Regions from separate parts of the Arthrobacter caoxuetaonis genome, predicted to be linked through region 2. Evidence: predicted binding sites of a transcription regulator. Region 2 holds the regulator's gene; the other holds the start of a gene.
What was found. The regulator Rex, encoded in region 2, represses fermentation and respiration genes when NADH is low (regulators of the CRP and FNR family bind a similar motif). The targets are predictions, from matches to a motif close to CTTGTGAANNNNTTCACAAG.

Region 1 (15,397 bases), 940 kb from region 2:
CTCCCGCACACGGGGAAGACCCACCAGCTTCGCGTGCACATGGCCTCATTGGGGATCGGCATCCTCAATGACCCGTTCTATCCCGTCCTCCTCGACCAGGCACCGGATGACTACACCCGCCCACTGCAGCTCCTGGCCCGCTCCGTGGAGTTCATGGATCCCCTGACACGGCAGACGGTCCAGTACCGCAGCGGCCTCTCGCTCGATGCCTTTCCGCCGGCGGCCGCAGCACCATAGCCGCTGCACCATAGCGCCGCGGGAAGCCTGGGGGAAGGCCTGACCTGCAAATAGACCCGCAAAAACCCTTCCGCGAACCTGCAGCCGCTGGCTAGGGTTGGGATTCGCATCGGGGCAGCGTCCCGGAACAGTCCACCGACTCAAAGGAACACGGCATGCTCCCCCGTCCAGCACGCCCCGCCGGAACCCCGCCGCCCCGCGTTGCCAGTGCCTTGGGGCCCGGCGCCGAAAAGCCGTTTGTTCCTCCGCTGGCGCCCGCGCCTCCGCCGGCCGCGCCGCCCACCATCCACACCGCGGCTGCGGCTGCGGGCACAGCCGGCCGGAGTGCGGTTCCGCGGCCGGCAAGAATCCCGGCATCCGCTGACGACGAGTTCACCCGTCTGCTTGCACACCCGCCAGCCGCCCTAGGAGAGGGACATCATCATCATCTGCGGGTCCCGTCCCGTGCCCGGTTCAACCCCCGGGTGTTCGCCGGTGCACTGTCGAGCACACTCTCCGGCAGTCCTGAAACTCTAGCCACGGCCCGGCGGATCACGGTCACGGCGGCAGTCACCGCCGCCTCGCCGGCCGCCTGGTTCCTGACCCGCTCGGCGAATGGCCTGCCCGTGCCGGCCCATGGCGCCGGGGATGTCCTCGATCCCTCCGGGTCATTTCTGGGGATGTTTGCGTGGGTGTGGATCCTCTGGGTACCCGTCTTTGCCGGCAGCGTTGCCTATGCCTGCTTCCAGTGGCTCCCGTCCCAGCGCGAAAACCCCCGCCACGCCTGGGCAGGACCGCTGACGGCAGCCGCCGTCGTGCTGGCCGTCCTGTGGCTGTGGGCGGTCCACACCGGAAATCCCGCCGCTGGGTTCGGGCTGGCGGGAGCACAGGTCGGCCTCGGACTCACTTCCATCCACCTGACTGCCTCGCGGCCCGCCGGGAGCCGCCAAGAACGGCTGTTCACCAACGGCCCGCTGGCGGTCTTCCTGGGGGTCTCCATCCTGGCGCTGCTGGCATGCCTGGGAAGCTGGCTGACGCAGCAGCAGGCCGACGCCGGAGGCTGGGGCGCAGAGGCCTGGACACTGATCGCACTGGTCTCGGTGGTTATCGGGGTGACCACCATCTGCATGACGGACCGCGGCCAACTTGCCGTCGCCTGGAGCGTGGTCCTCGGACTGGCCGGAATGGGCCTGGCCCGGCTGCTGGAGGAGCCGGGCGCCGTGTGGCCCGCCGTCGGAGCCTTTTCAGCCGCGTTCCTGATCCTCGTGTCCGCCGGTTCACGCCGCCATCAGGTCGATCACGCGAGCAGGAGGGCGCAGCGCGAATGGCTCACAGCGGAAGCCAGCGCCCGCGCTGCCGCCGAAGAACCCGAAGCTGCTCACACTTAGCCACTTGTTCCACCGCGTGGCGCATGTTCATTGCCGCGCGGCGGGCCTGTGAATTTTCCACGCCGTACTCGTTGGCGGGGACCATGATCCGGAGGGTAATCCGGGGAACACCCGAGACGATGTCCAGCTGGTTGGCCTCCACATGGTGGCTCGCCTCCAGCGCCTCCACGGCGGCGTCCATCACCGCCTCCGGAGCATTTCCGGGGCGCAGCCCGAGGATGTTCAGCTGGACACGGAAGGAAGGCATCCTCCAACGTTAGCCGGGTGCGGCGGGAGGGCTTTGCCGCGTGCCCGCCCTTAGAGGGCCTCGTCATCGGGATTGAAGGAGGAGAGCGGGTCGCCGCCGGCATGGGCCGGATCGTCGCTGCCGTCATCCAGGGGATCTGCGGTCGGGTCTCCGAAGTCAACGTCGCGGGCTGCCTCGCCAATGGTCGGTTCTTCGGGCGGAACCTGCGAGTCACCCTCTTCGTAGCGCTCTTCGCGCGTCTCGTCGCGCAGCGTCTGGTCCGACATTTCGCCGGGCTGGCCCGCCAGCGGTTCCTCGTTGACCAGGGGGTCATCCTGCCAGGCATCGGGGTTGTCTTCGGCAGCACCTGGATAGGTCAGGTCCTCCGCGTCCATGAGCTCGTCTTCGTCCAGGAGCTCCTCGCCGGATACGACGCTCAGCTCATCAGGTGTTACCACCTCAGCCAGATCATCGGCCAGGGCAGGGTTGTCGCTGTGGTCCGGGTTCTGTTCAGTCATCTGCAGCTTCACCTTTCGATCGGAACGTGCACCTCAAAACTAAGCCTACTGATTACTGACCGGGTGCACCACTTGGCCGCACCCGGCGGCCCTTAGCGCAGCGCCGAGACTCCGGTGATCTCACGTCCGGTGATCAGGGTGTTGATCTCGTAGGAACCCTCGTAGGTATAGATGGCCTCGGCGTCGGCGAAGATCTTGGCCATCCGGTAGTCGGTGACGATCCCGTTCCCGCCCAGCAGCCCCCGGCCCAGGGAGACGGTTTCCCGCATCAGCCTGCTCGCATAGGACTTGGCCAGTGCCGCGCGCGCCATATCCCCGCGGGTGTATCCACTCCCGGAGAGTCCGCCGTAGCCGCCCTGTTCCAGGTCGCTGACCCTGGCCAGCATCCCGGTTGAGGCCACGGTGTTGCCCAGCATCCGCACCAGCTGTTCCTGCACCAGCTGGAATCCCGCGAGCGGCCGGCCAAACTGCAGGCGTTCGACGGCGTAGGCACGGGCGACGTCGAACGCCGCCAGCTGCTGCCCTACGGCCTGCCACCCCACCATGATCCGTGAGCCGCGCAGCAGGTGCTTGGTGTCATCGAAACTGTCGATCCCGGCGAGCCGGTCCTCTTCGGCGACCCGGACCTCGGTGAGCTCGATGTCCGCATTCTGCACGGTGCGCAGGGCCGTCTTGTTCTCGATGCGGCTGCGCTTGATTCCCGGCAGGGAGGCATCCAGCAGGAACCCCCGCACCTCCCCGGTTGCCGGTTCCCTGGCCCAGAGCAGCATCCAGTCGCAGAACGTGCCGTTGCCGATCCAGCGCTTGGTCCCGTTCAGGACCCAGGTGCCGCCGTCGCGCACCGCCGTGGTGGCCATGCCGCCGGCGACGTCGGAGCCGTGGTCCGGTTCCGTCAGTGCGAAAGCCCCGGTGATCTTCAGGGCCTGCGCATCCGCGAGGAGCCGCGAGCGCTGCTCCTCGGATCCGAAGGCGTGCAGGCCTTCCACAAACAGGTCGTGGTGCACCATGAAGAAGGTGGCGATGGACGTATCGGCGCGTGTCATCTCGGCAATCACCAGGCCGGCGAAGAGCGGACTGTAGCCGCGCTGGACCGGGGTGGAAAGTCCCAGCGAGGCGAGCCCGGGCAGCAGCTCAACCGGGAAGTGCGCTTCATTCCACCACCGTGTGGCGTGAGGGGTGACCTCGGCCGCCAGGAAGGCGCGCAGTTCAGCCAGTTTGGCGGCTTCCGCGTCGCTGAGCAGGTGTTCGAACTGGAGAAAGTCAGCGTCGGGGAGCATCTGCACGCCCTACTTCGGTCCCATCCGGATGGCCCCGTCCAGGCGGATGGTTTCCCCGTTCAGCATCGAATTGCCGATGATGTGTTCCACCAGCGAGGCGTACTCATCCGGCCGCCCCAGGCGCGAGGGATGCGGGATCTGCGCGGCGAGCGAGTCCTGCGCGTCCTGCGGCAGGCCCGCCACCATGGGTGTTTCAAAGATCCCCGGCGCGATTGTCACCACACGGACCAGGTGCCGGGCCAGCTCCCGGGCCAGCGGCAGGGTCATGGCAGCAACTCCGCCCTTGGACGCGGAGTAGGCCGGCTGGCCGATCTGCCCGTCGAAGGCCGCCACCGACGCCGTGTTGACGATGACGCCGCGCTCGGCTGTCCCGCCGTCGTCCGTCACCGGTTCTGTTTCCGCCATGGCGGCAGCGGCCAGCCGGGTGACATTGAAGGTGCCGACCAGGTTGACCTGGATGACCCGGGTGAAATCCTCCAGGGGCAGCACCCCGTTCCGGCCCAGGACCTTGCCCGGGGTGCCGATGCCGGCGCAGTTCACTGCCACGCGCAGCGGCGCAGCGGCCATGGCGGCCTCGACGGCGCCCTGCATCTGCTCCGGGTCCGTGACATCACCGGGCACGAAATGTGCGTTGTCCCCCAGCTCGCCGGCGTACGCCAGCCCGCCGGACTGCGGCAGGTCCACCAGGACCACCTCGGCACCGGCGTCGAGCAACCGGCGTGCAGTGGCCCGCCCCAACCCCGAAGCTGCTCCTGTGACTAGGGCCGAAGCGCCGGATAACTGCATTTGTCCTCCTGGGATGGTGGGGGCGGGTCTGTACGCGGTCCACTGAGCCTACTGTGACCGGGGGCACACCGCATCCCGGCGCGTGGGGATCGGATGTCCCGGCACGGTGTCCGTGCGTCCGCGCCGGGTCTAGGGTGGTTCGCATGCCATCCCCACACATGCTCCGGTCCGCGGAGCTGAGAGCCGACACGGCAGCCCACATGGTGACCACTGCGTTTGGCGGCAGGCTGTTCGGCATTCCCGGCACGCATCTTGCCGCCGTCCGCGCACCCCAGCCGCTGCCGCGCGGATCATCACCGTGGCATTACTGGTGGCAGGCGCACTATGCCGATCTCCTGGTGGATACCGGCCTGCGCAACCGCACCCGGCTGGCCGATATGGACCCGATTGACCTGGCGGACACCTTGGTCCGCACCATCCGCCTGCGCAACTACGGCCGCTGGACCAACCACTTCTATGACGACATGGCCTGGCTGGTGCTCGCTGCCCTGCGTCTGGATTCCCTGCCCGGTCCCCCGCGCGGGCCCAAGCCGCGCCACCAGCGGCTCCGGGACACCCTCGGCTCGGCGCTGCGGTCTGCGCACACACCGGAATTCGGCGGCGGTCTTTATTGGAACCGCAGCCGCAACTTCAAGAACACTCCCGCAACGGCTCCGGCGGCACTGTACTTTGCGCGCAGCGGAGACCGGGAACGCGCCCAGAACCTCATCGACTGGCTGGGCAAGACCCTGCTGGACCAGGACACCGGGCTCTATTTCGACGGCGTCCGGCGTTCCGGCGGGCAGGTGAGCGTCGAAACTGCCTTGTATACCTACAACCAGGGTCCCGTTCTCGGTGCACTGCTGGAACTGGGCGGGGCCGCGAACCTGGAGCGGGCGGCGGACCTGGTCCGTGGGACTGCGGCGCATCTGGCCCAGGACGACGGCGGCGGCCCGGTACTGCGCACCCACAACAGCGGGGACGGCGGACTCTTCACGGGAATCCTCTGCCGGTATCTCGCAGAGGCAGCGGCGGCGCCGACGCTGGATGAATCGGCACGGCAGCTCGCGGGCAGCCTAGTCACCACGTTGGCGGAGCGGCTGTGGCAGGGCCGTGCCACCCGCAACGGGCTGCCCGTTTTTTCGCCTGATCCGCGCAAATCCGCTGATGAAAGCTATCCCCCGGGGGGCGCCGTCGAACTTTCCACGCAGCTGCAGGCCTGGATGGTCATGGAGGCCGCCGTCCGTGTGGTGCGCGTGGAAGCGGTCCGGGGAGTTCGGGAAGAAAGCTAAGGCCTGCCTGCTTTCCGGGGGTGCTGGGAAGCGGCGGCAACCGGGTCCAGGTCTGCGAGCTTCAGCAGGTGCCGGGGGTGATCAGGGAGCGGGAACGAGCGCTCGACCGCGAGGTTCCGGCCGACCCTCAGCACCTCTCCGGAGTCCATCAACCGCCAGTTCGGGTTCTTATCCATCCGCTCCGTCGCGATCATGACCGAGGGCCTGTTTTCCTGCTCCAACTCGTCGCTCTTCACGCTGATCCGTGACGAACGCTTGGCCTCGTGCGGGCCATCTCCGCTTTCCTGCAGCACGTACAAGGGGTGGGTATCCGGATACCGCACCGCATACAGTTCCTCCGGCGTGGTGATGACCAGGTTCACGGCGTACAAGTGCAGGTTCTCCGCAATCCACGTCAGGGCCCTGGCAATCGCCTGGCCCATGTCTCCGCCGTTCTCCCGGGCGATCCCGGTGATCAGGGCGAAGACCCGTTCGCTGTCAGTCTGGCCCTGCACGAGGTCCATCACCTCAAGCTGGCGGAGCCGGTCATCCAGTGCGCCGAGGTCCTGAACCACTCCGTTGTGCGCCAGCAGCCGGTTGTCCTGCAGGAAGGGGTGCGTGTTGACCAGCGCGGCTCCTCCCGTGCTGGCGTAGCGGACATGCGCTACGAACGTTTCGGCTTTAAGCGTGCGGGCTGCCGACGCATAGGCCGCATCCTCGTAGGCTGCGATGGGCGCCTTGTCCACCACGGGCTTTTTCCCTTGGAACACCCCGATCCCAAAGCCGTCGGCCATCCGGCGGCTCTGCTCAGCCAGGCTGTCCGGGGCAGTAAGCAGCCAGAAAGTTGCCGTCACCGGGGAAAGGCCTGCATGCATTCCAAATAGCCGGCACATGGTGGACTCCTAGTCGGGAAACTGCTTCTGCGGATAGAACGTTTCACGGCGGCCCAGCATCTGCACAAAACGGGCGATGTTGCGTTCCCGCGCTTCGCGGGTCTTGAGCATGCCCAGCCGGTAGCCCAGCGCAAACCGGTTCTGGGAGGAAAGGACGTCAAACATGGCCTGCGCCTGCGCGTCTTGGGCGATGGCTTCCAGGAGATCTGCGGGAATCTCCATGCTGGCGGGGCCGGCATAGGCTGCATCCCAGCGCCCGTCTGCCTTCGCCGATTCCACGGCGTCGCGCCCGGCCGGGTGCATCCGTCCCGCTGCCTCGAGCCGCCCGATGTGCCCCACATTGCGCAGGGACCACATGCTCTTCGGCCCCCGCCGCGTGTAGCGCTGCCGGTAGCTTTCGGCGTCCCGGCGGGCCGCCTGCCCGTCGATCCAGCCGAAGCACAGCGCCTCGTCGAGCGCGCTCTGATAGGTCAGGGCCGTGACGTTTCCGCCCCGCTTGCCTATGACCAGCCAGACCCCTGCCGAAAGGAGATGGTGTTCTTCCAGCCATTCCCGCCACGCCGCAGCATCCGGAAGCAACAGTTCCGGCAGCTCTGTCTTCATGCGCTTAAGCGTAGGCTCCGCGTTTAGCAGCCGGAAGGTCAGGGACCATTCAGCCCTTGGCCGAAGCCGAGCGCGTCAAATGACTAGTACTCCCGCTTTGGGGTAGAACACTCCTATGAACGTTCGCACTCCTGACCCGTATCCCGGCTGGCTTTCGGAGGAGGACCTGCACGAAGCACGGCAGCGGCTCCCGATGGTCTACGTCGAGGCCGTCCCGGTCCGGTGCGATCCGCTGGGCTACGTCACCGAAGTGGGACTGCTGCTCCAGGCCACACCGGAAGGCCGGATGGTGCGCTCCTTCGTTTCGGGGCGCGTGATGTACCGCGAAACCATCCGCGCGGCGCTGCTGCGGCATTTGGAGAAGGACCTCGGACCGCTGGCACTGCCCCAGCTGCCGCCCAGCCTGGTTCCGTTCACCGTCGCCGAGTACTTCCCCTCCCCCTCCCAGACCGGGCTGACCGACGAACGCCAGCACGCCGTCGCGCTGGCGTACCTCATCCCGGTGACCGGCGAATGTGATCCCCGCCAGGACGCCCTGGAGCTGTCCTGGCTGACTCCGGAAGAAGCCCTGAGCCCTGCCGTCTACTCAGAGTTCGCCGGCGGGCGCGGAGACCTGCTGCGCCAGGCCCTGGCCTCAGCGGGCTGGGGACGCTAGGGCGTTACCAAGTCTTTATATACTTTTGGTCCGAGTGTCCTAACGCGAAGGAACAGCCATGCCAGAGAGTGCGCCGGAGATCTATGCCTTCCGGGTCAATGCCGAGCTCCTCGTCCCCGGACAGAGGCTGGTCCTGGATGAGCTGACTCTGGCACCGCTGGCGTCTGTCCGGGTCGAAGAGGATGACCTTGGCACCCCGGCACTGGTTGTCGCCGAGCTGGAGGACGGGGAATCGCTGCGTATCGCGTACGGTTCGGCCGTCCGTGTCGCCGCACCGGCTCCGGAAAAGAATGCTTCCGAAGCAATCCGCAGCATCCCAACGGATGAGGAGACCTACGCCGCCGTCCTGGCGGCTGCCGAGGCCGCCCACCCGGAGGACCGGGCAGTGAAGGAACTGGTCACCCGGCTGGCCCGCGGACTGAACGTCAAGGCCGGCAGCAACCTGCAGGACGTCCGGGACCTGGCCCACACCCTGTACGTGGATCTCGGTGATGCGGAGAACGCCTTGGCGGTCTGCGGCCTGATCACGGGCCTGGGCTTTGACGGCAACTACGGGCGCTGGAATTGGATCCAGGGGGCGCTGGCGCTGGCCGCACAGATCACCCATGAGGCCGGCGACTCCGACGCGTCGGCGGCCTTCGCGCAGGCAGTCCGCGCCGGAGACCACGCGGAGTCGGATCCGCTTAAGGCCAAGCTCTCCGCGGAACTGCTGCAGCGGCAGCTGAACGAACCCAACCTCTACGACCGGGAAGTGCAGCGGGCCGCTGAGTCCGGCGACGAGCACAGCGAACGCGATTGGCGGATCCTGCGCCTGAACACTTTGCTGTACCTGCGCGCCCACGGCGGCTCACAGGCCTATACCGACGCCGAACTCCAGCGCCGGATCCGTACCGAGCTCAGTGCCATCCGGGGCCTGAACCTGGACCTCTAACCGAAGGACCCCTCCAGTAAGGCAAAATAAGAGGGTGTCCACCACTGGTTTTTCCTTTTCCCTCGGTAAGCGCCTGCGCGAAACCACGCCCGATTCCGCGTCCCGCGTCCAGGAGAACGGCGGTGAGTTCCAGGGCCGCACCGGCGTCATCAGCACCCCGCACGGCGAGATCCAGACTCCCGCGTTCATCGCCGTCGGCACCAAAGCCACCGTTAAGGCCGTGCTGCCCGAGTCCGTAGCCGAGCTTGGTGCGCAGGCCGTCCTGGCCAACGCCTATCACCTGTACCTTCAGCCCGGAGCCGACATCCTGGATGAAGCAGGCGGCCTGGGGAAGTTCATGAACTGGCCCGGCCCTACCTTCACGGATTCGGGCGGATTCCAGGTCATGAGCCTGGGCGCCGGGTTCAAGAAGGTCATCAACATGAACGCTGACGGCACCACGCATGCCACCGGAGCGGACGACGACGTCGCGCCCGGCAAGGAGCGGCTGGCGCACATCGATGACGACGGCGTCTGGTTCAAGTCCCACCTCAACGGGGACAAGCACCGCTTCACTCCCGAAATCTCGATGCAGGTCCAGCACCAGCTCGGCGCCGACATCATGTTCGCGTTCGACGAGCTGACCACCCTGCTGAACTCCCGCGGCTACCAAGAACGGTCCCTGGAACGCACCCGGCTCTGGGCTGAGCGCTGCATTACGGAACACCAGCGGCTCACGGCCGAGCGCTCACACCGCCCCTACCAGGCGCTGTTCGGCGTGCTGCAGGGAGCCCAGTATGAGGACCTGCGCCGCAAAGCGTCCCGCGACCTGGGCGCCATGGAGTTCGACGGCTTCGGCATCGGCGGAGCCCTCGAGAAGGAAAACCTCGGCACGATCGTGCGCTGGTGCAGCGAAGAGCTGCCCGAAGACAAGCCGCGGCACCTGCTGGGCATCTCCGAACCGGATGACATTTTCACCGCGATCGAGAACGGCGCCGACACCTTCGACTGCGTTTCCCCCACCCGGGTGGCCCGCAACTCGGCGTTCTACACGCCGTACGGCCGGAAAAACCTCTCCAACGCCAAGTTCAAGCGGGACTTCGGGCCGCTGGTGGACGGCTGCGACTGCTACGCCTGCGCCAACTACTCCCGTGCCTACATCCAGCACCTTTTCAAGGCCAATGAGATGGTCAGCCACACGCTGATCTCCATCCACAACGAGCGCTTTACAGTGAAGCTGGTCGACGACGCACGCCTGGCCCTTGAAGACGGAACGTTCTTCGAGTTCAAGGAGCAGGTGCTGGGCCGGTACTACAGCTAGGCGCTGGCCTGGCCGTACGTCGGCTCGCGCTTCTTGATCGCCTTGATCACGGCTGAGGTGACCGGCACAAACAGGAACTCCACCGCGGTCTTGTAGACGAAGCCGAAGATCACGTAGTTCACGAACTGTCCGGCGTCGGCAATGCCGATAACCGGTGCGGCAATGGCGCAGAAAATCAGGGTGTCCGCGAACTCACCGGCTCCGGTGGAAGCCATGAGCCGTCCCGCCAGGGCTCGCTCACGGAAACGCGCCTTCATCCGGGTCAGGACCAGGGAGTTGAGCAGCTGCCCGGCCAAAAAGCCCAGCAGCGAAGCCACCACGATCTGCCATACCGGCCCCAGTGCCGCTTCCAGCGCGGCCTGCTTCTCGAGGCCGTAGCCGTCGTCGAACCCCGGAAGCGCGATGATGACGGCGAACGCCAGCACGGCGAAGGCGGCCATGGCAAAGCCCATGTAGATGGCCCGCCGGGCGGCCTTGAAGCCGTAGACCTCGCTGATGACGTCGCCCAGGATGTAGGCCAGCGGGAAGAGGAAGAAACCGCCGTCGGTGATGATGCTGAAGTCGCCGAACACAGGGCCCAGGACAACGCCCTTCGACGCCCCGATGTTGGAAATGATGATCACTACGCACATCAGGGTGAGGATCAGGTCGTAATGGGAGCTTCCGCGCGAAGCGTAGCTCGGTGCCGGCGGAGCCGTGACGGCAGCGTCCGGGGTAGGTGAAGACATGGGTAATCCCGTTCGGTTAGTGGTTCGCCAAGGCTTTCGCCCCGCTGTATTAGCACTTGCCCGCTGTCCCGGGCGGTCATAAGACCAGCGTCAATTCTGCCACGGTACGGCCTTGTACTCCTCCTCTCCCCGGCACTGCCTTGTTTGCAGCCGCTCAGCCACACTTTTGAACGTGTTCAAAAGTGTGGTCTAATGATCGGCAGAGTGATGGAACAGGAGTTCAATGGCCGCCGGGGCAAAGAGCGAAACCACCCGGCAACGGCTGGTTGAAACAGCGACCGCACTCTTCCGTACGCAGGGCTACGAACGCACCACCATGCGCGGCATTGCGGAAGCGGCCGGCGTCTCCGTGGGAAACGCGTACTACTACTTCCCCTCCAAGGAATCACTGGTCGGAGAGCTGTACCGCTCCCTGCAGGATGAGCACCGTTCCCGCGCCCTTCCCCTGCTGCGCGCTGGGCACAACCTTGGCGAGCACCTCCGTGTCATCCTGCAGGCCAACCTCGATGTCCTTGGCCCGTACCACTCGCTTGGACACCAGTTCCTCAAGACCGCCGCGCTCCCGGTGCCCCGGACCAGCCGGTATCCGGTCCACTCCTCATCCAATCCTGCGGCGGACCTTCCCCAGGACGCCGCACAGGTTGGCCGCGGCAAGTCCATCGCCGTTTACCGCCAGGCCGTCCAAGCAGCCCGGCCGCAGCCTCCGCTGGCCATCCGGGACGATTTGCCGGACCTGCTCTGGCTGGTCCATATGGGGCTCACGCTCTTCTGGGTCTACGATTCTTCCCCCGGCCAGGCCCGCTCGCGGCGCCTGGTAAACAACACCGCTCCCCTCGTGGCAAAGCTGGTGATCCTCTCCCGCCTACCGGTTGTCCGGAATATCGTGGAAGATGTCGTCAAGCTGCTGCGAGGAGCAAGAGTCCATGACTGAAACTGCGGGCGACGACGACGTCGATCCGGCCCGTGCCAGCAGTCCCTCCTCCGGTACCGGAGGCCTTGTCCCGGCACCCCGCGTCACCTTCGGACCCACTGCGTTCATGACCGGCTATGCCATCGCCTGCCTGCTCGTCGCGGTGATGGCCACCGTAGGCATCGGCTGGGGAACGTCGCGGGACTTCTGGGGTTACCTCTGGATCATCATCATTGCCGCCTTCTATGCAGCCGGAATCGGGCTCGTCACTGCCGCTCCGGTGGGCCTCGTGCTGGGACTGCTCCTGCGCGGCGTCCCAAACCAGTGGCTGCATGTCCTGGCGTTCTTCCTCGTTCCCACACTGCTGGCGTGGCTCGTGATCGGCCTCATCGCCGGGGCGGTTGGTGTGCCTTTGCTGATGGCCCTGGCGATAGGCGTCTCCTCGGCCCTGGGCAGGCTGGCCGTCTGGCGCCTCATGGATGTCCGTTTCTAGACCGCTTCGTGCCGTGCACAGCCCGCCTGACACAGTCGACGGCAGCAGCGCCTTAAGGTGGCGGGCCGCGCCTTTTTAGGTAGAAGATGGAGCCATGTCTTTCAACACACAAACGGCACCTTCCGTCACGCTCACCATCGCCGGCTCGGAAGCCACCGGCGGAGCGGGCGCACAGGCGGACCTCAAGACCTTCCAGGAACTGGGTACCTACGGGATTGCGGCCCTGACCTGCATTGTCTCCTTCGACCCCAAGGACAACTGGAACCACCGCTTCGTCCCGGTTGATGCCCAGGTCATCGCCGACCAGCTCGAAGCGATCCAGACGGCCTACGACCTCGGCACCGTCAAGATCGGCATGCTGGGCACCCCGGCCACCATCGACACCGTCGCCAAGGCACTGCAGAGCCAGGAGTGGCAGAACATCGTCCTGGACCCCGTCCTCATCTGCAAGGGCCAGGAACCCGGTGCCGCCCTGGACACCGACCAGGCGTTGAAGGCACAGATCCTGCCGCTGGCTACGTTTGTCACCCCGAACCATTTCGAGTCCATGTCCCTTTCCGGGATGGACTCCATCGAGTCCGTCGAGGACCTCAAGGAAGCCGCCCGCCGCATCCATGAGGCCTCCGGCGCCGTCGTCCTCGCCAAGGGCGGAGTACGGCTGGAAGGCGACGACGCCGTCGACGTCTTCTTTGACGGCCAGACCATGGAGGTGCTGCGCGCACCGAAGGTTGGCGACGTTGCTGTCAGCGGTGCCGGCTGCACCCTTGCCGCCGCCATTACTGCCGAGCTCGCCAAGGGTGCCTCACCCCTGGAGGCGGCCCGCACGGCCAAGGCATTCGTCACCGAAGGCATCCGCAACCGCGTCTCTTCCAACACGCCGTTTGATGCCCTCTGGCAGGGCGGCGCGGGCAGCGGCCCTGCCCTCTAATTCCCCGGAAACGAAAGGGTCAGCGGTGCCGTCCCGGCGCCGCTGACCCTTTGGTTCCGGGAATAGAAATCCTTGACGCAGTTGTTGCCGGAAATGTGCTGGTAGAAATTTGGTCCGATATCGGATGTCCCTGGTGTTTCATTGGCAAGCGGCGCTTTGAAGCTGCCCTGTCCCGCTTCGAGCATGCCCCGGAGGTGGAAGTCCGCTGGCGCAGCTACCAGCTGGACCCCAGCCTGCCGGAGCGATTCGAAGGCTCGGAGGTCGAGTACCTGAGCAAGGTCAAGGGAATGGATCCCGCGCAGGTGTCCGGGATGCTGCAGCACGTCACTGAGCAGGCCGCCGGCGTGGGCCTGGACTACCGCTTTGGCGACCTGAAAGTCGCCAATACGTTCACCGCGCACCGGCTCATCCATCTTGCCCGGGATCTGCGCGGGGCCCAGACCGCAGCGGCGGTGAAGGAAGCCCTCCTCGCGGCGCACTTCGAGCAGGGCCAGGATATTTCCAGCCACGACGTACTGGCCGGGATCGGCGCCGATGCCGGCCTGGATCCGGACACCGTGCGGGAAGTCCTTTCCGGTACCGAATACACAGATTCGGTCAACGCAGACATTGCCGAAGGCCGTGCGCTCGGCGTCAGCGGTGTGCCCTTCTTCGTGCTGGACCGGAAGTATGGAATCTCCGGCGCACAGCCGGAAGAGGTATTCTCCCAGGCGCTCACCCAGGCGTGGGCGGAAAGCCACCAGCCGCTCCAGCCCGTCGTTTCCGAAGGCGGAGCCTGCGCCGTGGACGGCAGCGGCTGCTAGCTGTCTGGATCATGTCCCCGCGACCAGGATCATTCGTCCGGCCGGAGCCAGACGGGCATTACCGTGGGACATGAAGACCTCTCGGGTCCGGCTGTGCGTGGTAACCGCCAAACCCAAGAGGTCTTCACCCTATTCATGTGTAACTAACGTGGTGTCTCAGTACAGCTAGCGTCCCGCCTGGCCGGCCGGTTCGGATTCGGGCTGCCGCTCCGGCAGGGCTCCTGAGCCCGGCACCGCTTCGGGCGGGGCACCCGCTCCAAGACGAAGCTTGAACAGGGCCAGCGCGGCGAACACCACGACTGCGGAAACGCCCATATACAGAGCCGTGGGCGTCCATCCTGCGTCGAGCAGCGCACCCACCAGGATGGGCGCGAGAATGGCGCCGACGCGTCCGACACCAATGCCCCAGCCAACGCCGGTGGTACGCACCGACGAGTCATAGGCCTGCGGAGTCACCGTGTAGAGGCCGGCGATACAGCCGTTGATGAGCATGCCGACCAGCACGCCTGCCGAGAATGCCAGCGCCGGGATCGAGGTGGTGGTAATGAACAGCACCAGCGTTGCGGCGGACAGCACGGTGAAGGCGATCAGGGTCAGCCGGGAATTCCACTTGGTGGTGAGGGCCCCGTAGAGCAGCGAACCGAACGTCCCGCCCATGGTCAGCATCAGGCCGCCGATGATTCCCTGCTGCTCGCTCATGCCCGATTCCACGAGGAGCCGGGGCGTCCAGGAGTTGGCGAAGTAGAAGCCGAACATGATCAGGAAGAAGGAACACCACAGCAGCAGGGTCGTTGACCGGTAGCGGCGGCCAAGGAGCTGCCCCACACTGCTCTTCTGCGGCCCGTTCGTCTCCGGTGCGCTGCCAAGTTCCACCGGCCCCTGGATCCGCAGCCGCCGGACGATCCGCGCGAGCTCCCGCTGGGCGTTCGCAGGCCGCCTGGTACGGAGGTAGTCCACGGATTCCGGCACCAGCAGGAGCACCAGGACAATGGAGATGACGGTCAGCAGCCCGCCGGTGAGGAAGACCGACCGCCAGCCGAAGGCCGGGATGAGTGCGGTGGCGCCCATTCCGCCCAGGGTGGCACCGAGGCCGTAGCCGGCGGTGTAAATGCTCACGGCCATACCGCGGTAGCGGTTGTTGGAGTACTCGCTGGTGAGCACCGTGACGGTGGCCAGGATCCCGCCGACGCCCAGACCGGTGACAATGCGCCACATCCCCAGTTCCAGTGCGGAGCCGGCGACCGCGGACAGGAAGAGGCCAAGGGCATTCACGGTCAGCGCCGCCATCAGCATCCGGCGGCGCCCAAACCGGTCAGCGAAGGGACCGAAGGCCAGGGCTCCGACCGCCATGCCGATCAGCCCGGAGCTGAGGAGCCAGCCCAGCTGGGATCCGGTCAACCCGAATTCCTCGGTCACGGAAGTTGCAGTAAACGCCATGGCCAGGACGTCGTAGCCGTCCAGGGCGTTGAGGAATGCGGCCAGGGCGACGATC
Region 2 (15,397 bases):
CGACCGAGAGTCGGGTAAACGGACCCTGGCCGTACGTCTGGGGGACGACGCCGCGCGGATCAGTTACGTGATGATGCTCGCGCTGGCACTGCTGCTTCCGCTGCTGCTGGTGGGCGATTACCCGTGGGTGCTGCTGGTCCTGCTGCTGCTGCCTGCGTGCCTGATGCCCAGCTGGCTGATGCTCAAGGGCAAAAAGCGCCGCAGCCTGATTCCGGTGCTCAAGCAGACCGGCCTGATCAACCTGGGCTTCAGCGTGATCTACGGACTAGCCCTGGTGCTGACCCGCCTGCTGGCTTAGCTAGCCCCGTAAGCCCTGACCAGAGAGCAGGCACGTCCGGCGGTCTCGGCGTCCGGCATCGAAATGACGCACTTCGGCCTGGAGCCGCCTGTCAGGATCAGAGCGGGACCGCTGCGCACAATGAACCCGGTTCCGGCCGGGCTGATCCGGTAGCCCCAGCCGCCAAAGTCCAGCGCCTGTATATCCTGCACGGACACACTGGTGATTTCCCGGTATTCAAGCGGCATCAGTTTCCAGAACCCACCAGCCAGAACCCGCACGCCGGCGTCGTCAATTACTGCATTTCCCGAGCAGAAGATCCAGATCAGCGCGGCGGCGGGAAGCCCCAGCAGGGCCAGGGCCGGATGGACAAAGACGAGGCTCATGGCTACCGCGGCGCCGGTGCCCAGGCTGAGCAGCCAGCTGACCGGCCCCATTGAGATCTTGATGACCATGCTTTCCCGGTTGGCGGCAGCCCGACGCGCAGCTGCGGCTACGGCTGAGTCTTCACTGGCTGCGTCGGCGTCGGCGGCCACAGTATCTGCGTCGGGAGTACGGTCCACCTCCCCAGGCCTGTACAGCCAGCCGCAGACAGCACCGGCCACACAGCCTGCGACGGCGGATATCCACATCACCGGGGAATCGATCTCAGCTTGTGAAGCATCAGCGAGCCCAATCTGTCCGGCGACGACGGCGACGGCCAGACCAGTCATCAGCACGCCAAGGGCGATTCCGAGCCCAACCCCGATGCGGGCAATGACCGCCGAATAGCCACGGGTCAGGACGGACAGGCCCGCGACGACAGCACCGGTTCCTCCGCTGGCAAAAACCGCAACGGCCGCCATGCCCCACAACGACGAGTACCCGTCGACACCGTCGGGGCCCCAGTGGCTCGCCAGCTGGTCGGGAAGGCTGCCGGCCACCGTGGCCATCCACCCTGCGGCAGTCAGTCCCAGGGCCAGCGGGCCGGCAATCACTGCGAGCAGCCAGCGCCGGTTGTAGGTGCTTTCGCTCTGCTCTGATCGGTTGCTGAGTTCTGTATTTGCCATGCGCTCCCCCACTGCTTACCCGGCGTTTGGCGGGTAGGACTGTCCGTCGACCCTAACAGGGACGCACGGAGGGTCCGGTGTCAGTTCTCGCGGGGTTTGCGGTCGGCGTCGATTGTGACGTCCGGATTGCTGTCCAGCATGGAGTCCTCGGCCGCCGAATCGTCGAGCTCTGCCCGGTTGCGCGACGGCGGAGTTTTTTCGCTGAAACGGCTCTGCAGGGTGACGGCAGCGGCGTCGCGCATATCGCGGAAGAACAGGTACGTAACGCACCAGGCCAGGACCGCTGCCACCAGGGCAGACAGCACGAGACCCAGCTGCAGGTACAGCCCTGCAACAAAGAAGACGGCCACCAGACCAAGGCGGAGAGCGGTAAATTTCCAGAAAGCCACGTTCCTATTCTACGGGCACGCCCGGACCCTGCCTTCCGGATCGCACGGCCGGGCATGGAGGTCACGCAGATTGCCTTGAACAGCACCCAGTCAGCCCTCAGCTCACTCCACTACACTGGGGTCATGCCCCGCCTCGTACTCCTCGGCGTCATCGTCGTCGCAGCCGTCATCATCTACGCGGTCATTGACTGCCTTATGTCCTCTGCCCGGGAAGTGCGCAGCATCTCCAAGCCGGCCTGGCTCGCCACGATTGTGCTGCTGCCGGTCTTGGGTGCCATCCTGTGGTTCCTTTTCGGCCGGCCGGGCCGACGGCCGGAGCCCAGGCCCCGTGCCAACCGGCACCCCACTGCCCCGGACGATGATCCCGAGTTCCTCCGCAACCTGGAGATCCGCCGCCGGCAGAAAGAGAAGGAAGCGGAACTCAAGCGCCGCGAGCAGGAACTGGCCGACCGCGAGAAGCGCTCAAAGCAGAACGACGACGAGAAGCCCAGCAGCAACTAGCTCAAGCTCCAATGCAAAAGCCCCGTTCCGGATCCGGAGCGGGGCTTTTGCTTGCCCTGCGATCTTTTCGGACGCAGCGTTCCATGCCCGGCCGCCGGACGTACAATTCCTGCATCGCGTCGTGGCGGCTGGCGTCCCGGGGCCTGAAATCTCCCGGGTCTGAAGGGAGCTATCACATGACCGACAGCCCTGATGCCGAACGGAAGGCCGCGGCGGCCTCCTCCGGAGCGCATGCCAGGAAATGGAGTGTGGACATTGGCCCTGTCTGGGCCGGTTTGATAACGGGCGGGCTGGCCCTGGCCGGCACGGCCATCGGTATCGTCGTCAGCGGCCAGCAGGAACGCGAAAGTTTCCTGCGCGATGAGCGGCTGGACAGATACTCCTCCCATGCCAGTGCAACGCAGATCTTCCTGGTGGACCTTGATACATGGGCGGCAGCCGCAGAATCCCAAAGCGACGGCGAAGCACAGGCACGGGCCGACGTCGAAGAGTCCTACCGGACGGCCGTTGAAGCGGCCTGGGATGTCCGCCTTATCGCACCCGCCGAAGCCGAAGAGCTAAACCAGCTCATTTCCCAGAAAGTGGACAGCGCCTACACCTACCTGAAGGACGGATACACCGAGGGAGAGAGCGAGAACCTGAAGGCCCTGGGCGCCGAGGTGAATCGACTCGTCTCAGACCTGGCGGAGCACGCCGCCACCGGGATCCGGCCGTCCGCGCCCGCCGGGGAACACCAACTGTCCCTGACCGCAGATGGCGGAGACATCTACACCTGTGAGCGGGCACCGTGAGCTGCTGAAAACCCCGCCCCGGCCGAAGCCGGAACGGGGTTCTGCGAAAGCCGGGGACAGGGTGGGAGGCGCAATCCCCGCCGCCCGAAGGCAGTGCCTAGACGCCGGAGTAGCTGTGCAGCCCGGCGAAGTAGACGTTCACGATGGTGAAGTTGAAGACCACGCAGAGGTAGCCGACGATCGAGAGCCAGGCGGCACGGGTGCCGGTCCAGCCGCGGGTGGCGCGGGCGTGCAGATAGCCGGCGTAGACAACCCAGATCACGAACGTCCAGACTTCCTTGGTGTCCCAGCCCCAGTAACGGCCCCAGGCCTGTTCGGCCCACACGGCGCCGGCCATCAGGGTGAACGTCCACAGCACGAATGCAACGGCGTTGATGCGGTAGGAGAAGTTCTCCAGCGACTGGGCGGACGGAACGATCTTCAGGAACGCCAGGCGCTCCTTGGCTCCGGCACGGACCTTGGCCTCGCGGTCGGCCTGCAGCAGCTGCAGGACGGACATGGCGAAGGTCAGCGTGAACAGCGCCGAAGCAATGACGGCAACCGACACATGGATGATCAGCCAGTAGCTCTGCAGTGCGGGGATGAGGTGGCCTACCGGGGTCGGGAAGCCGATGGTCGCAGCCATCATCATGATCAGGACCAGGCCGATGACGAAGGTACCGAGGAAACGCAGGTCCCGCCGCAGCAGTACCAGCAGGAAGATCACGGAAACCACCAGGGCGCCGGTGGTGCAGAACTCGTACATGTTGCCCCACGGCACACGGTGGGCGGCCATGCCGCGCATGACGACGGCGGCGGCATGGATCAGCGTGCCAAGCACCGTGAGGGCCACGGCAACGCGGGCAGCGTTGCGGCGCGCACCGGTGTAGCCCATGGCATCGTCGGCAGTGACGGCTTCGCCGCCTCCCCACTGGCGTGCTGATCCTTCAGGGCCCGCAGGAGCGCCGGCGGTCGCCATGACGCGCTGCGCCGGTGCTGCGGATGCAGCTTTCTGGTCGATCGCCTTCAGGGTCTTGCTGCTCTTAGCCAGGTCCCAGGTGAACGCAAGGAACGCCACCGTGTAGGTGAAAGCGGCGAGCAGCATGAAGAGGTCGCTGTACTCCGCAAGTTGGTAGTCGATGGAGGGCATTAGGAGTCCTTACCTGTTTCTTCCGTGCGTCCGGCCTTGCCGGCCACTGATGCGTCAGCCAGGTCGCCCGGGCCTTCCGCCTGTGCTGCGGCGGGTCCGCCCGCCAGCCACTTCTTTTCGAGCAAACCGCGCAGGGCTTCGGCTTCGGCTTCAAGGCGCGGATCCTCGCCGCGGGCCAGCAAACCGTACTCGACCATTATGCGGCCATCCCCGCTGGTCCCTGTACGCACCCACACCCGTCGGCGGGCGAGGAACAGGGAAGCGGACAGTCCGGCAAGGCTGAGTACCGAGAAGATCAGCACCCCTACCTTGGCCGGATCGTAGTGGATGTCCAGAGCTGCGTAGCGCAGCAGTCCGTCGAAACTGATCGATCCCTTGCCCTCGGGCAAGTCATAGATCTGGTTCATGCCGAGCACGATTCCGCCGGCATCCAGGTCCCTGTTGTTCAAGGGGGTGAGGTCGTCGGTATCGAGGACGAAGACATTGCTCGGGACACCGTTGTCCAGGCCGAGGTCGCCGTAGTAGGAGTTCAGGTTCAGCTGCGGGTTGACCGGATCGGGGTCGCCGGAGAAAGCGACACCCTCGGGGTCCAGCATGGCGGTGGGCAGGAAGAACCCGACGAAACCGAGCTGGTCGGGCTTGGCGTCCGGTGCCTTGATCACCATCAGGGAGGTGTAGACGCCGTCCGTGGGAACGCCTACCACCGGGCCCTGGAAGGCGATGTCTCCGGCGCCGTCGCGCACCGTGACCACCGGCGCGTAGCCGTTGCCCACCAGGTAGACCTTTGTTCCGCCGATGCTCAGCGGCTTGTTGACCTTCAGCGTCTCGGACCGCGGAGCCTCATCGGGGTCTTCCTGCACGGTGACGCTGGCGGTGAAGTCCAGCGGCTGGACGTTGCCGTTGGCCTGCCGGTCGAAGGTGACGTCGAAGTCGTCCAGGGTCAGGGAGTACGGGGCCAGCTGGGACTCGGAGAAGTTGGTGCCGGGGCTGAAAGTGTCATAACCCACGAGGGTATTCACAAAGGTGTCCCCTTCGACCACCACGCGCTGGCCGTTGTAGCCCACGAGCCCGCCGATCGCCACAGAGGCCAGGACCCCGATCAGCGATACATGGAAGACAAGGTTGCCGGTCTCCTTGGCGAAGCCGCGTTCGGCGCCCACGGAGGGACGGTCCGAGTCCAGGTCACGGGCCTCCACCCGGTAGCCGCGCTTGCGCAGGACCTGGGCAGCGTCGCGGGCTGCCTGCCCGGCGGTGAGGCCGGTGCCGGCGGGAACCACCATGGTTCCGTATTCCGGAAGCCGCGAAAGCTTCGTGGGAGTCCTCGGGGGCTTGGAGCGCAGCGCCTTCCAATGGACCTTGGCGCGCGGAATCACACAGCCGATCAGGGAGATGAAGAGAAGCAGGTAAATGGCCGAGAACCAGATGGAGGAGTACACATCGAACAGCTGGAAGCGGTCCAGCCAGGGTCCTGTGCCCGGGTTGTCCTGAATGTACTGCGTGACAGCTGCGGGGTTGGCCGGGCGCTGCGGGAAGAGTGAACCCGGCACCGCCGCCACCGCCAGCAGCAGCAGCAGGAACAGCGCCGTGCGCATGCTCGTGAGCTGGGTCCACGCCCAGCGCAGCGTGCCCAGCAGGCCGAGGGAGGGAAGGGCGACGTCGTCGGCCTTCTTTTTCCCCGGCTTGCCGGCAGGCGGCGTGGTTGCGTTGGCAGACGGCGCGCCGGAGGGCGGTGTCTGCATCTCTTCGCTGTCCGGTTCAGGTTTCAACTGGTTCTCATTGTTCTGTGGAGTCGGGTTCCGGCCAGCTGGCGGCCGGAGTCTCGGACATGGGACATGCTCATCAGATGGGCAGGGTGACACTATCCAACCAGCCTTGGAGCTGGTTGATCCAAACATTCCAGACGCCGGTGACCATCAGCAGCCCCAGCGCGATCAGCATGCCGCCGCCAAAACGCTGCAGCGCAAGCCGGTGGCGGCGGAAGAAGCCCAGTGCGCCCATCCCGCGCCGGACGCCCAGGGCAATCAGCAGGAAGGGCAGTCCCAGGCCAAGGCAGTAGACGAACGTGAGCAATGCCCCCTTGGCCGCCGAGGCATCGTCGCCGGAAAAGGAGAGCAGCTGGACTGCGGAGAGGGTCGGCCCCATGCACGGTGCCCAGCCCAAACCGAAAGTGATGCCCAGCAGGGGTGCGCCCCACAGGCCGGCCGGCGGCCGTGCCTCGATCTTGCGGTCGCGCTGGAACCAGGACAGCCCACCCATGAAGATCACGCCCATCAGGATGATCAGCACGCCCAGGACCTGCGGAATCCAGGCCTGGTCCGGCCCGCGCAGCCATGCCCCGAGCTGTCCGATCCCGGCTCCGATGGCGACAAAAACCACGGAGAACCCCAGGATAAAGAGTGCAATGCCCGTCAGCATCCGCCCCCGGCGCTGCTTTTCCAGGTCAATGCCCGTCAGCCCCGTCACGTATCCCAGGTATCCGGGCACGAGCGGCAGCACGCAGGGGGAAAGAAAGGAAACCAGGCCGGCGAGGATCGCCACCGGGATGGCCAGCAGCATCGACCCGTTAAGGATCGTTTCCGCGAAGACGTTGGCGGCCGGCAGCGCGGCGGGAAGCAGGGGCGGCACGGCTACGCAGCCAGCGCGTCGCTGATCAGGGTCTTGAGCGTTCCCTTTTCAGCCAGGCCCAGGATCCGCGCAGCGACCCGGCCTTCACGGTCAAGCACCAGCGTTGTCGGCACAGCCTGCGGCGGTACGAAGCCCGTCATCGCGAGCAGCACGTCCCCGTTGCGGTCCTCGAAACTGGGGTAGGGAATGGCGAAGTTCCGTTCAAAGGCTTCCGCCGTCTTGGCCTCGTCGCGGATATTCACGCCGTAGAACCGGGCGCCTTCGGGCGAGAACTGCTCATGCAGTTCCACGAGGTCAGGAGCTTCCTTGCGGCACGGCGCACAGGCTGCGTACCAGAAATTAAGGACGACGACGTCGCCCGCCCAGTCCGCGTTGGTCACCGTAGTGCCGTCAAAAAGGGTTCCGGACAGTTTAACGGGCTCACCGCGTTCGGAGACTGCGTATTCCGTGACGGACCCGTCGCCGGCGATGTAGTTCTTGTTGTCTCCGGCTTTGGCCTGGGCGGCAAGCGGGTCCTCAACCGTGCATCCGGCCAGGGCGGCGGCCAGGGGCACGCCTACGGCCAGCCCGGCACCAATCCGCAGGAAGGACCTGCGGTGCATGGCATCGGACTGGTTGTCGCTCTGAGGTTTCTTCACGGATTTCCAGCTTTCATCGCGGCAGGGGAGGGCCACTTCTACAACGCGTAGTAATTGTATTATGCGCCGGGGATGTTCGCTGCCCCGGGCAGCAGGTCCGCGGAGGGCTCCGCATAACGAACGCCGGACAACACGTCGCCCTCGAAATCCAGGGTGGTTACGGAGGTCAGTGTGCATTCCCTGTTCCGCGGGTCATGCCACAGCCGCCGCCCCTCAGCGGCAAGCCTGGTGACCCAAATCGGCAGCTGATGGCTCACGAGGACGGCTTCGGCGCCGTCGCCGCCTGTTTCCAGTGCCCGGACCCGGGCGTCCTGCACGGCAGCCATGACGCGGTCCACCTGCTGGACATAGGGCTCACCCCAGGAAGGCTTCATGGGATTCCGGAGCAGCGGCCAGTAGCGCGGGCTGCGCAGCCGGCTCTTCACTCCAGAGAGTCCTTCAAAACGGTTTTCGGCTTCGAGGATCCGCTCGTCCGTCTCGATTTCCAGGCCCAGGGCAGCTGCGATGGGTGCGGCCGTTTCCTGCGCCCTGGTCAGCGGTGAGGCAACCAGGTGCACCAGCTTGGCGCCGTCGTTCTTCTGCGACTGGAAGTGGGAGGCGACGCGGCGGGCCATCTCCTGGCCCAGATCTGAGAGGTGAAACTCGGGCAGGCGCCCGTAAAGGACACCGTCCGGGTTAAAGACTTCTCCATGGCGGACGAGGTGGATCGAGGCACGCGACATGATTCCAAGTCTCGCAGACACGCCGGTGAAGATTAAATCTTCACAAACAGTTGAACCTTTGAGTTTTATGTGTAAGACTCAATGCAATTGCATCTAATAGCCGGGCAGGCGACCGCCGCCCGGTGATCCACGACAGGAGTTACCCCACCATGATCCCTACCGGACTTAACGCAGGCACCTGGAACCTCGACGCTTCCCACAGCGAAGTCGGCTTCACCGTCCGGCACGCCGGCATCAGCAAGGTCCGCGGCAATTTCGACAAGGTCTCGGCTGTCCTCGAAGTCGGCGAGTCCCTTGCCGGCTCCAAGATCTCCGCCACGATCGATTCCTCGTCCTTCAACTCCAACGACGCCAACCGCGACGCCCATGTCAAGGGCCCGGACTTCTTCGACGCCGAGCAGTTCCCCGAACTCACGTTCACCGCCACCAACGTGGAAGGCTCGGGCGAAAGCTACAAGCTCACGGGCGATCTGACCATCAAAGGCACCACCCGCCCCGTGACCCTGGACGTCGAATTCAACGGTGTGGCCGTTGACCCCTTCGGCGCCACCCGCGCCGGATTCTCCGCAACCACCTCGATCAGCCGCAAGGAATTCGGCCTGACGTGGAACGCTGCCCTGGAGACCGGCGGCGTACTGGTGGGCGACAAGGTAACCATCAACGTCGACGCTGCGTTCGTCGCCGCTTAGTCCCAGTCACTTAGCCCCAGTCACTTAGTCCCAGTGCAGGAGCCGTGGACCGGAACCCCCGACGGGTGTTCCGGTCCACGCTTGTTTAATCCACAGTTTCCCCGCCCACGACCGGAGAGTGTGTCCGCGCCGGTGCCGCGCCAGTGCCCCGGCGATAGACTTGTCACCTGACTTCGCAGATGGGCACACTTGCCTGCCGGCACCCGCCGGCAGGCACCAAACGGCAGGCGGGCCCCATGACCACTCCAAACATCCCTGACCCCAGCGATCCCGACGCTCCGCGGGAAACTCCCCCGCCGGACTCCGCGGTGGAAGGCGAACAAGAGCGCCAGCAGCCCCGCTACGGGCAGTACAGCAAGCCGGAACAGCCGTCCGCTCCGCCCCATGCCGGGCAGGAAGACGGTCAGGCTGGCCCAGCCGCCCCGCAGGGCGGACAGCCGGGGCAGTACGGGCAGGCAGGGCAGTACGGGCAGCCGGGGCAGTACGGGCAGCCCAGCCAATATGGGCAGGCACCTGGCCAGCCGCAGTATGGCCAGGGACCCTACGGATATCAGGCTGCCCAGCCTTCGGGCTACCCCTCGCCTGCTGGAACAGGGTCCTCCAAGGGTCCTGCGCCGCGTGAGGTTGAGCTTGGCTTCTGGCTCATCATCGCGGCCGGCGTCCTGTCCTTCATCAGCAACCTGCTGACGTCCCTGAACCTGCCGAACCTGCTCTCCCCCGAACAGACGCAGATGCTGCGGGACAGTGACATAGATCTGCAGGATGCCAGCGGCTTCCTGATCACCTTCTCGGTGCTGGTGGGGCTGATCGGCCTGGGCATGTACGTGCTGATCGCATTCTTCGTTCGACGCGGACACAATTGGGCCCGGATCGTGGGCACCGTCTTCGCTGCTTTCTCGGTTTTCGGGCTGCTGGTGTCCCTTCCGACCTACTTCGCCTCACCGCTGGGGCTGCTGTCCCTGGTCGCCACACTGGCCGGGATAGCCGGGATCGTGATGCTCTACCTGAAGCCGAGCAATCCCTACTTCCAGCGGCACGATTACAACCCTTACCGCCCGTACTAGCCGGTGGCATAAATCTTGGCTGCTCCGGCACCGGTTCACCCTAATGATGGTCACAGCAGCAGGTCCTGGGCGTAGCGTTAGCTGCCCTACAGGGAGCTGACAACCTCCCGGTAGGAGTACTGTTTTCCGGTCTCTTGAAGGCGGCGACGACTATGACCCCACCTCCCGAAGCCCCCAATTCCCCGCAAGCCGGTTCCACGTTTCTTTCCCGCCACTTCCATTTACCAGTCCGGAACCTTGGGTTCCACCGCCTGGCGGTACGGCCATCCCGGACAGGGTGGCCGGAGCGCGATTCCGCTCCGGAAACACCGGATGCGCCTGCACCGGCAGCAGCCCCTGCACCGGAGACTGCACCGGCAGCACCACCGGCGAGCGGCGCAGCCGCAGGCGCTGCACTCGCCGGCGGCGAGCGTCCAGCGATGCGTACTTCACCCCAGCCCGCTGCCAAGCTGCCGCCCCGGCCCGAACGGGCGCCCGTTCCCCAGCCGGTTCCGCCCCCTCGCCTTTCCAGCCGGAAAACCCCCCGCCGCGCTCCGCTGGCGGTCAATGCGGGTGCCTTGCTGATCTTCGCAGCCGGTGTGGTGGTCCTGGTGGCCGGTTTCCGTGCGGCCATGGACCCTGGTCGCGGAGTACCGGAAGCTACGGCACAGCTCCTGGAACTTGGCGTCCCGGCTGACACCCTGCTGGTCCTCGCCAGGGTTGCGGATGTGGCCATGACCGCCGTGACTTTTGGGGCCTGCTTCTTCCTGGCCTCAGTAATCCGCGATGGCCGGAATTGGGCGCGGGTGTGCTGCGCCGCACTGGTAGCCGCAGCTCTCTTCTTCGGCGTCCTGAACCACGCGGAACAGCATGTGGCGGCCGCACTGATCGCCGGCACCGGGCTGGCACTGTCTTTCCTGCCTGGCACCGCGAGGTATTTCGCGAGGGGCCGGGCCCGCACTTTGGGAAGCTGAACTTCTCAGCGCATCAACCGGGCCTGGGCGTCGGTCGCAAGGGCCGCCACCTGGGCGCGCTGGGCATGGTAGGCAAGGATCTGCAGTTCGGTGGCCATGTCCACCTTGCGGATCTGGATTTCGGGCGGAGCCTGCAGCACCACCGGGGCGAAGCTGAGGATGCTTGTGATCCCGGCTGCAATGAGACGGTCGCACATCTGCTGCGCCACGTCTGCCGGGACAGCCAGGACGGCCATGTTGGCCCTGGTCTTTTCGAGCACGGCTTCCATGGCATCGACCGGGCTGATCCGCAACCAGCCGACTTCCTGGCCCACGGTCATCTGGTCAGCGTCGAACAGGGCCACGACCTCGAATCCCCGCGACCCGAACCCGGGGTAGCCTGCCAGCGCCCGCCCCAAATGCCCGGCCCCCACGATGGCGACGCGCCAGTCCAGCGTCAGGCCCAGGGCCGCAGCAATCTGGCCGCTGAGGTACGGGACGTCGTAGCCCACGCCGCGTGTGCCGTAGGAGCCCAGATAGGAGAGGTCCTTGCGGAGTTTTGGTGAGTTGACTCCCGCGGCCTCCGCCAGCTCCTCGGAGGATACCCGCTCGATTCCCTCGGTCATCATGGTCCCCAGCACACGCAGGTATACGGTGAGGCGCGCCAGCGACGCCGCTGGGATGTGCCGCCCGTGGCCGGACGGCTGACGGCTTGCCGGGTCACTCATCCCTGGTACTCACCTCTGCCGCTTTCGTTGCTCAGGGCCCCGCAGCGGCGCCCGCGGACCTCCGTCCGGTACTTGCCCACTCTAGGGCCGCTCCTCGGGGCTCTCCAAGTGTTCTCCTCCTCCACGGACTTCTTCCGTCTCCCCCGGTTATGACGCCAGCAGCCGGCGCAGCCGGGCTTCATCAATGTGCCAGAAGTCCCGCTGGATTCCGTTGATCATCAGGACCGGGACCTCCTCGGAGAAACGGGCAAGGTAGTCGGGGTCACCGTCAATAGAGCGTTCCTGCCACGGAACGCCGAAATCGCCGCACACCCGGTCCAGAACCTTCCGGGCCGCCTCGCACAGGTGGCAGCCCGGGCGCGTCAGCAGCAGGACCTCCGGAACCGGCGCGGACGTTGGTACACCATTCATGACTTCCAACTTAGCCTGCACGGACCCATGTCCGTGGAACAAGCGGGTTTTTCAGTAGACTCGAGCTATGCCCCGATCCACTGCCGTCCGAGCCACCGATTATCCGGCTGCGGCAGGAACTCCGGGAGAAGCGGCTTTTTTCGACGTCGACAATACCCTTATGCGCGGTGCCAGCCTGTTCCATGTGGCGCGCAAGATGCACCAGCGGGGGGTCTTCACCCTTCGGGAGGCCGGCGGTTTCGCGTACAAGCAGCTGCGCTTCATGCTGAAGGGCGAGAACCTCAAGGACGTTCACAGCGTCCGTGACGCAGCCCTGGCCTTCGCAACGGGACTGGCAGCCGAGGACGTCCGTACCCTCGGCGAAGAGGTCTACGACGAAATGATCGTTTCGAAGATCTGGCCCGGCACCCGCGCACTGACCGAACAGCATATGAAGGCGGGCCGGCCGGTGTGGCTGGTCACGGGAACGCCGGTGGAAGTGGCATCGGTGATTGCCAGCCGGCTGTCACTGACAGGAGCCCTGGGGACTGTCAGCGAGGTGGCCGACGGCCTCTACACCGGCCGGCTGGTCGGTGAATTCCTGCACGGTCCGGCCAAGGCAGAAGGCGTCCGTGCCCTCGCCGAGCAGGAGGGACTGGATCTCTCCCGCTGCTGGGCCTACAGCGATTCCTTCAACGACGTGCCGCTGCTGACGTTGGTGGGCCATCCTGTGGCGATCAATCCTGACGCGCGCCTCCGCCGGCACGCCCGCGATCACAACTGGCCCGTCTATGATTTCCGGTCCGGACGCCGTGCCGCCACGCTCGGCCTTAAGACGGCTTCGGCTGCCGGGGCAGCCTACGGATTGTGGCGCGGCTTTTCCTGGGTCCGTTCCCGCTAGGTCCGTCCCCGCGCAGGTCTTAAAAAGCTGAAGCCCGCCAAGTCCTGAACCGGACGGCGGGCTTCTGCGGCGCTAAAGAAGAATCTACTTCTTGTTGCGGCGCTGGTGACGGGTCTTGCGAAGCAGCTTACGGTGCTTCTTCTTAGCCATACGCTTGCGGCGCTTCTTAATAACTGAACCCACAGAGTCCTCACAAACTTGAATTAGGAGCCATGCCGGTTCCTGGATCAGGGGGCCTGGGCGGCCCGCCGTCAACGGTTCCGGCAGATACTAGCCATGATTGAAACGTTCCTTAACAGGGTACCGCTTCCACGCTGTCTTTCCGGACAGCGCCGTTTGCACCCTGGCACCCGTTTCGGGTGATGCCTAAGCGGTGCCCGTCCGGCGGTCGATCACCGCGTTGCGCAGAACCTGCTGCACCGCAGATTCCGGAACCCGGTAGGACCGTCCGAACCGGACTGCCGGAAGTTCTCCGGAGTGCACCAGCCGGTAAACGGTCATCTTGGACACACGCATGACATCCGCGACCTCTGACACCGTCAGAAACCGCACGTCCGAGAAATTGCTCTCGTCTGCCATTTATCTCTTGTTCCTTCGTTCGGAAGCAACTTGCGTCCAGTCCGACTGGAGGGGCGAAGCGCAAGGAGCGCAATCCCGTCTCGTCGAACATCGGCGGCGTGTCGCCTTGATGACCATCTGATGACCGTCTAGCACTCTACTCTAGTGGCTGAAGTAACCATAGTGGAAGTTTTTCCGCTGAAAGACGGTCCCTTTCCGCGATGTTTCTTCCGCTTGCTCCCGCGGTCCGCGGCCGGCGCCGGTGCAGGACTGCAGCACGGCTTCAGGCTCCGGTGCGACGGCGCCGGGAGGCTGCTGCCAGCGCCTCGAGAATGACAGCCGACGTATCCCAGTCCATGCACTTGTCCGTGATGCTTTGCCCGTAGGTCAGCGGGCGGGGGTTCTCGCTGTCGTGCGGCTGCGCGCCGCCCACCAGGAAGCTCTCCAGCATGACGCCTGCGAGCCTGTGCCGTGCATCGTGGCCGGATTCCAGCGTGGCGGCCAGTTCCAGTGCCACTTCTGCCTGGCGGTGATGGTTCTTGCCGCTGTTGGCGTGGCTGGCGTCCACGATTAGGCGCGGGTTAAGGCCCTTGCCGGCCAGGGTTTCGGATGCCGCAAGCACATCCGGGGCGGAGTAGTTCGGCCCGGAGCTGCCGCCGCGGAGGATGAGGTGCGTGTCGGGATTCCCGGCGGTACGGACCATTGATGCCCGTCCTGCGCCGTCGATCCCCAGGAATGACTGCGGAGCGGACGCGGCATCGCACGCGTCCACGGCGATCTGCAGCGAACCGTCGGTTCCGTTCTTGAAGCCGACCGGCATGGACAGCCCGGAGACCAGCTGCCGGTGGATCTGGCTCTCGGTGGTCCGGGCTCCGATTGCTCCCCACGACACCAGGTCGGCGACGTACTGGGGGCTGATGGGTTCCAGGAATTCTGTCCCGGTGGGCAGGCCGAGTTCCGCAGCCGCGATGAGGAAGCGCCGCGCGGCGAACAGCCCGGTGGCGATGTCATGGCTGCCGTCCAGGCGGGGATCGTTGATCAGCCCTTTCCATCCCACTGTGGTGCGCGGCTTTTCGAAGTAGGCCCGCAGCACCACGAGAAGATCGGACCGGTGCTCTTCGGCGGCAGCGGCAAGGCGTGCAGCGTACTCCAGCCCGGCCACCGGATCGTGGATCGAGCAGGGCCCTACGATCACAAGGAGCCGGTCATCGGCCCCGTTGAGTACGGCACGGATGTCTTCGCGCCCCCGGCTCACGACGCCGGCAAGCTCGTCGGTGAGCGGCAGTTCAGCCAGGAGATCGGCGGGTGCCGGCAGCGGGAGGAACTCGCTGACCCGCAGGTCCGACGTACGGTTTGAATGTTTTGTGCTGGTGAGGTTCATGGTCCCGTTATCCGTGTGTGAGGCCGGCGGGACTTCTCTTCAGACCCCGCCGGATATGGCGAAGGGCAAGGGAATAATCCCCTGCCCTGGTGGCTCTGAAGGTTGGCGTCAGCGAATTATCGCGCGGGCTCCTCCAGAGCCAACGAAAAATACGCATACCAACGGTTAGTCATGCCTAGACGGTAGGCCCAGGCCGCGCTGCTTGGCAAGCCGGGCGCCCGCCGGCCTGGATTGTGACGCTGCCGCCCGCCTCTCCGCCCGCTTCGTGAACATGCCTTGTCAGGCCCGCACGCCGCTCCGTAGTCTCAATGATTCCAGAGCAGAATGCTTCGAAAGGCGTTGCCCCCTTGAGTAACAAACCTCCGGCCCTGACCCGCCGTGTCCCCCGCGTCCACGACCTCGCTCCCCTGATGCAGTTCAAGAAACCTCAGCTGGGAGCAGCTGCAAAGCTGCGCCGGGCGAGCACCATCTGGGACCTGCGGGACCTGGCGAAGCGGCGCACGCCCAAGGCGCCGTTTGACTACACCGACGGCGCCGCCGAATCAGAAATCACGCTGCGGCGTGCCCGGGAGGCGTTCACCAACGTCGAGTTCCGGCCCGGAGTACTGCGGAACGTCGAAACTGTGGACCTTT

Region 1: the regulator Rex is predicted to act here: its motif matches at 10,935-10,954, upstream of NF551_RS01705 (queuosine precursor transporter).

What each region holds. Positions count from the first base shown of each region.
Region 1 covers NZ_CP099466.1:347,204-362,600, reverse strand. The annotation lists gene NF551_RS01765 (RluA family pseudouridine synthase) at 1-237, shown strand, start outside; gene NF551_RS01760 (TspO-related membrane protein) at 393-1,604, shown strand; gene NF551_RS01755 (hypothetical protein) at 1,546-1,851, opposite strand; gene NF551_RS01750 (hypothetical protein) at 1,902-2,348, opposite strand; gene NF551_RS01745 (acyl-CoA dehydrogenase family protein) at 2,441-3,625, opposite strand; gene NF551_RS01740 (SDR family NAD(P)-dependent oxidoreductase) at 3,635-4,411, opposite strand; gene NF551_RS01735 (glycoside hydrolase family 76 protein) at 4,555-5,682, shown strand; gene NF551_RS01730 (class II glutamine amidotransferase) at 5,679-6,554, opposite strand; gene NF551_RS01725 (YdeI/OmpD-associated family protein) at 6,564-7,157, opposite strand; gene NF551_RS01720 (NUDIX hydrolase family protein) at 7,273-7,812, shown strand; gene NF551_RS01715 (DUF6707 family protein) at 7,871-8,743, shown strand; gene tgt (tRNA guanosine(34) transglycosylase Tgt) at 8,778-10,043, shown strand; gene NF551_RS01705 (queuosine precursor transporter) at 10,040-10,771, opposite strand; gene NF551_RS01700 (TetR/AcrR family transcriptional regulator) at 10,995-11,702, shown strand; gene NF551_RS01695 (hypothetical protein) at 11,695-12,174, shown strand; gene thiD (bifunctional hydroxymethylpyrimidine kinase/phosphomethylpyrimidine kinase) at 12,269-13,102, shown strand; gene NF551_RS01685 (DsbA family oxidoreductase) at 13,198-13,905, shown strand; gene NF551_RS01680 (MFS transporter) at 14,071-15,397, opposite strand, start outside.
Region 2 covers NZ_CP099466.1:2,964,459-2,979,855, forward strand. The annotation lists gene NF551_RS13685 (1,4-dihydroxy-2-naphthoate polyprenyltransferase) at 1-298, shown strand, start outside; gene NF551_RS13690 (SdpI family protein) at 295-1,326, opposite strand; gene NF551_RS13695 (DUF4229 domain-containing protein) at 1,407-1,715, opposite strand; gene NF551_RS13700 (PLD nuclease N-terminal domain-containing protein) at 1,839-2,216, shown strand; gene NF551_RS13705 (hypothetical protein) at 2,393-3,007, shown strand; gene ccsB (c-type cytochrome biogenesis protein CcsB) at 3,105-4,136, opposite strand; gene resB (cytochrome c biogenesis protein ResB) at 4,136-5,875, opposite strand; gene NF551_RS13720 (cytochrome c biogenesis CcdA family protein) at 5,976-6,692, opposite strand; gene NF551_RS13725 (TlpA family protein disulfide reductase) at 6,764-7,363, opposite strand; gene NF551_RS13730 (histidine phosphatase family protein) at 7,459-8,121, opposite strand; gene NF551_RS13735 (YceI family protein) at 8,271-8,810, shown strand; gene NF551_RS13740 (DUF4383 domain-containing protein) at 9,047-9,874, shown strand; gene NF551_RS13745 (hypothetical protein) at 10,294-10,827, shown strand; gene NF551_RS13750 (redox-sensing transcriptional repressor Rex) at 10,833-11,534, opposite strand; gene NF551_RS13755 (glutaredoxin family protein) at 11,682-11,945, opposite strand; gene NF551_RS13760 (HAD family hydrolase) at 12,013-12,825, shown strand; gene NF551_RS13765 (30S ribosomal protein bS22) at 12,910-13,008, opposite strand; gene NF551_RS13770 (helix-turn-helix domain-containing protein) at 13,192-13,404, opposite strand; gene NF551_RS13775 (3-deoxy-7-phosphoheptulonate synthase) at 13,667-14,764, opposite strand; gene NF551_RS13780 (alpha-hydroxy acid oxidase) at 15,175-15,397, shown strand, end outside.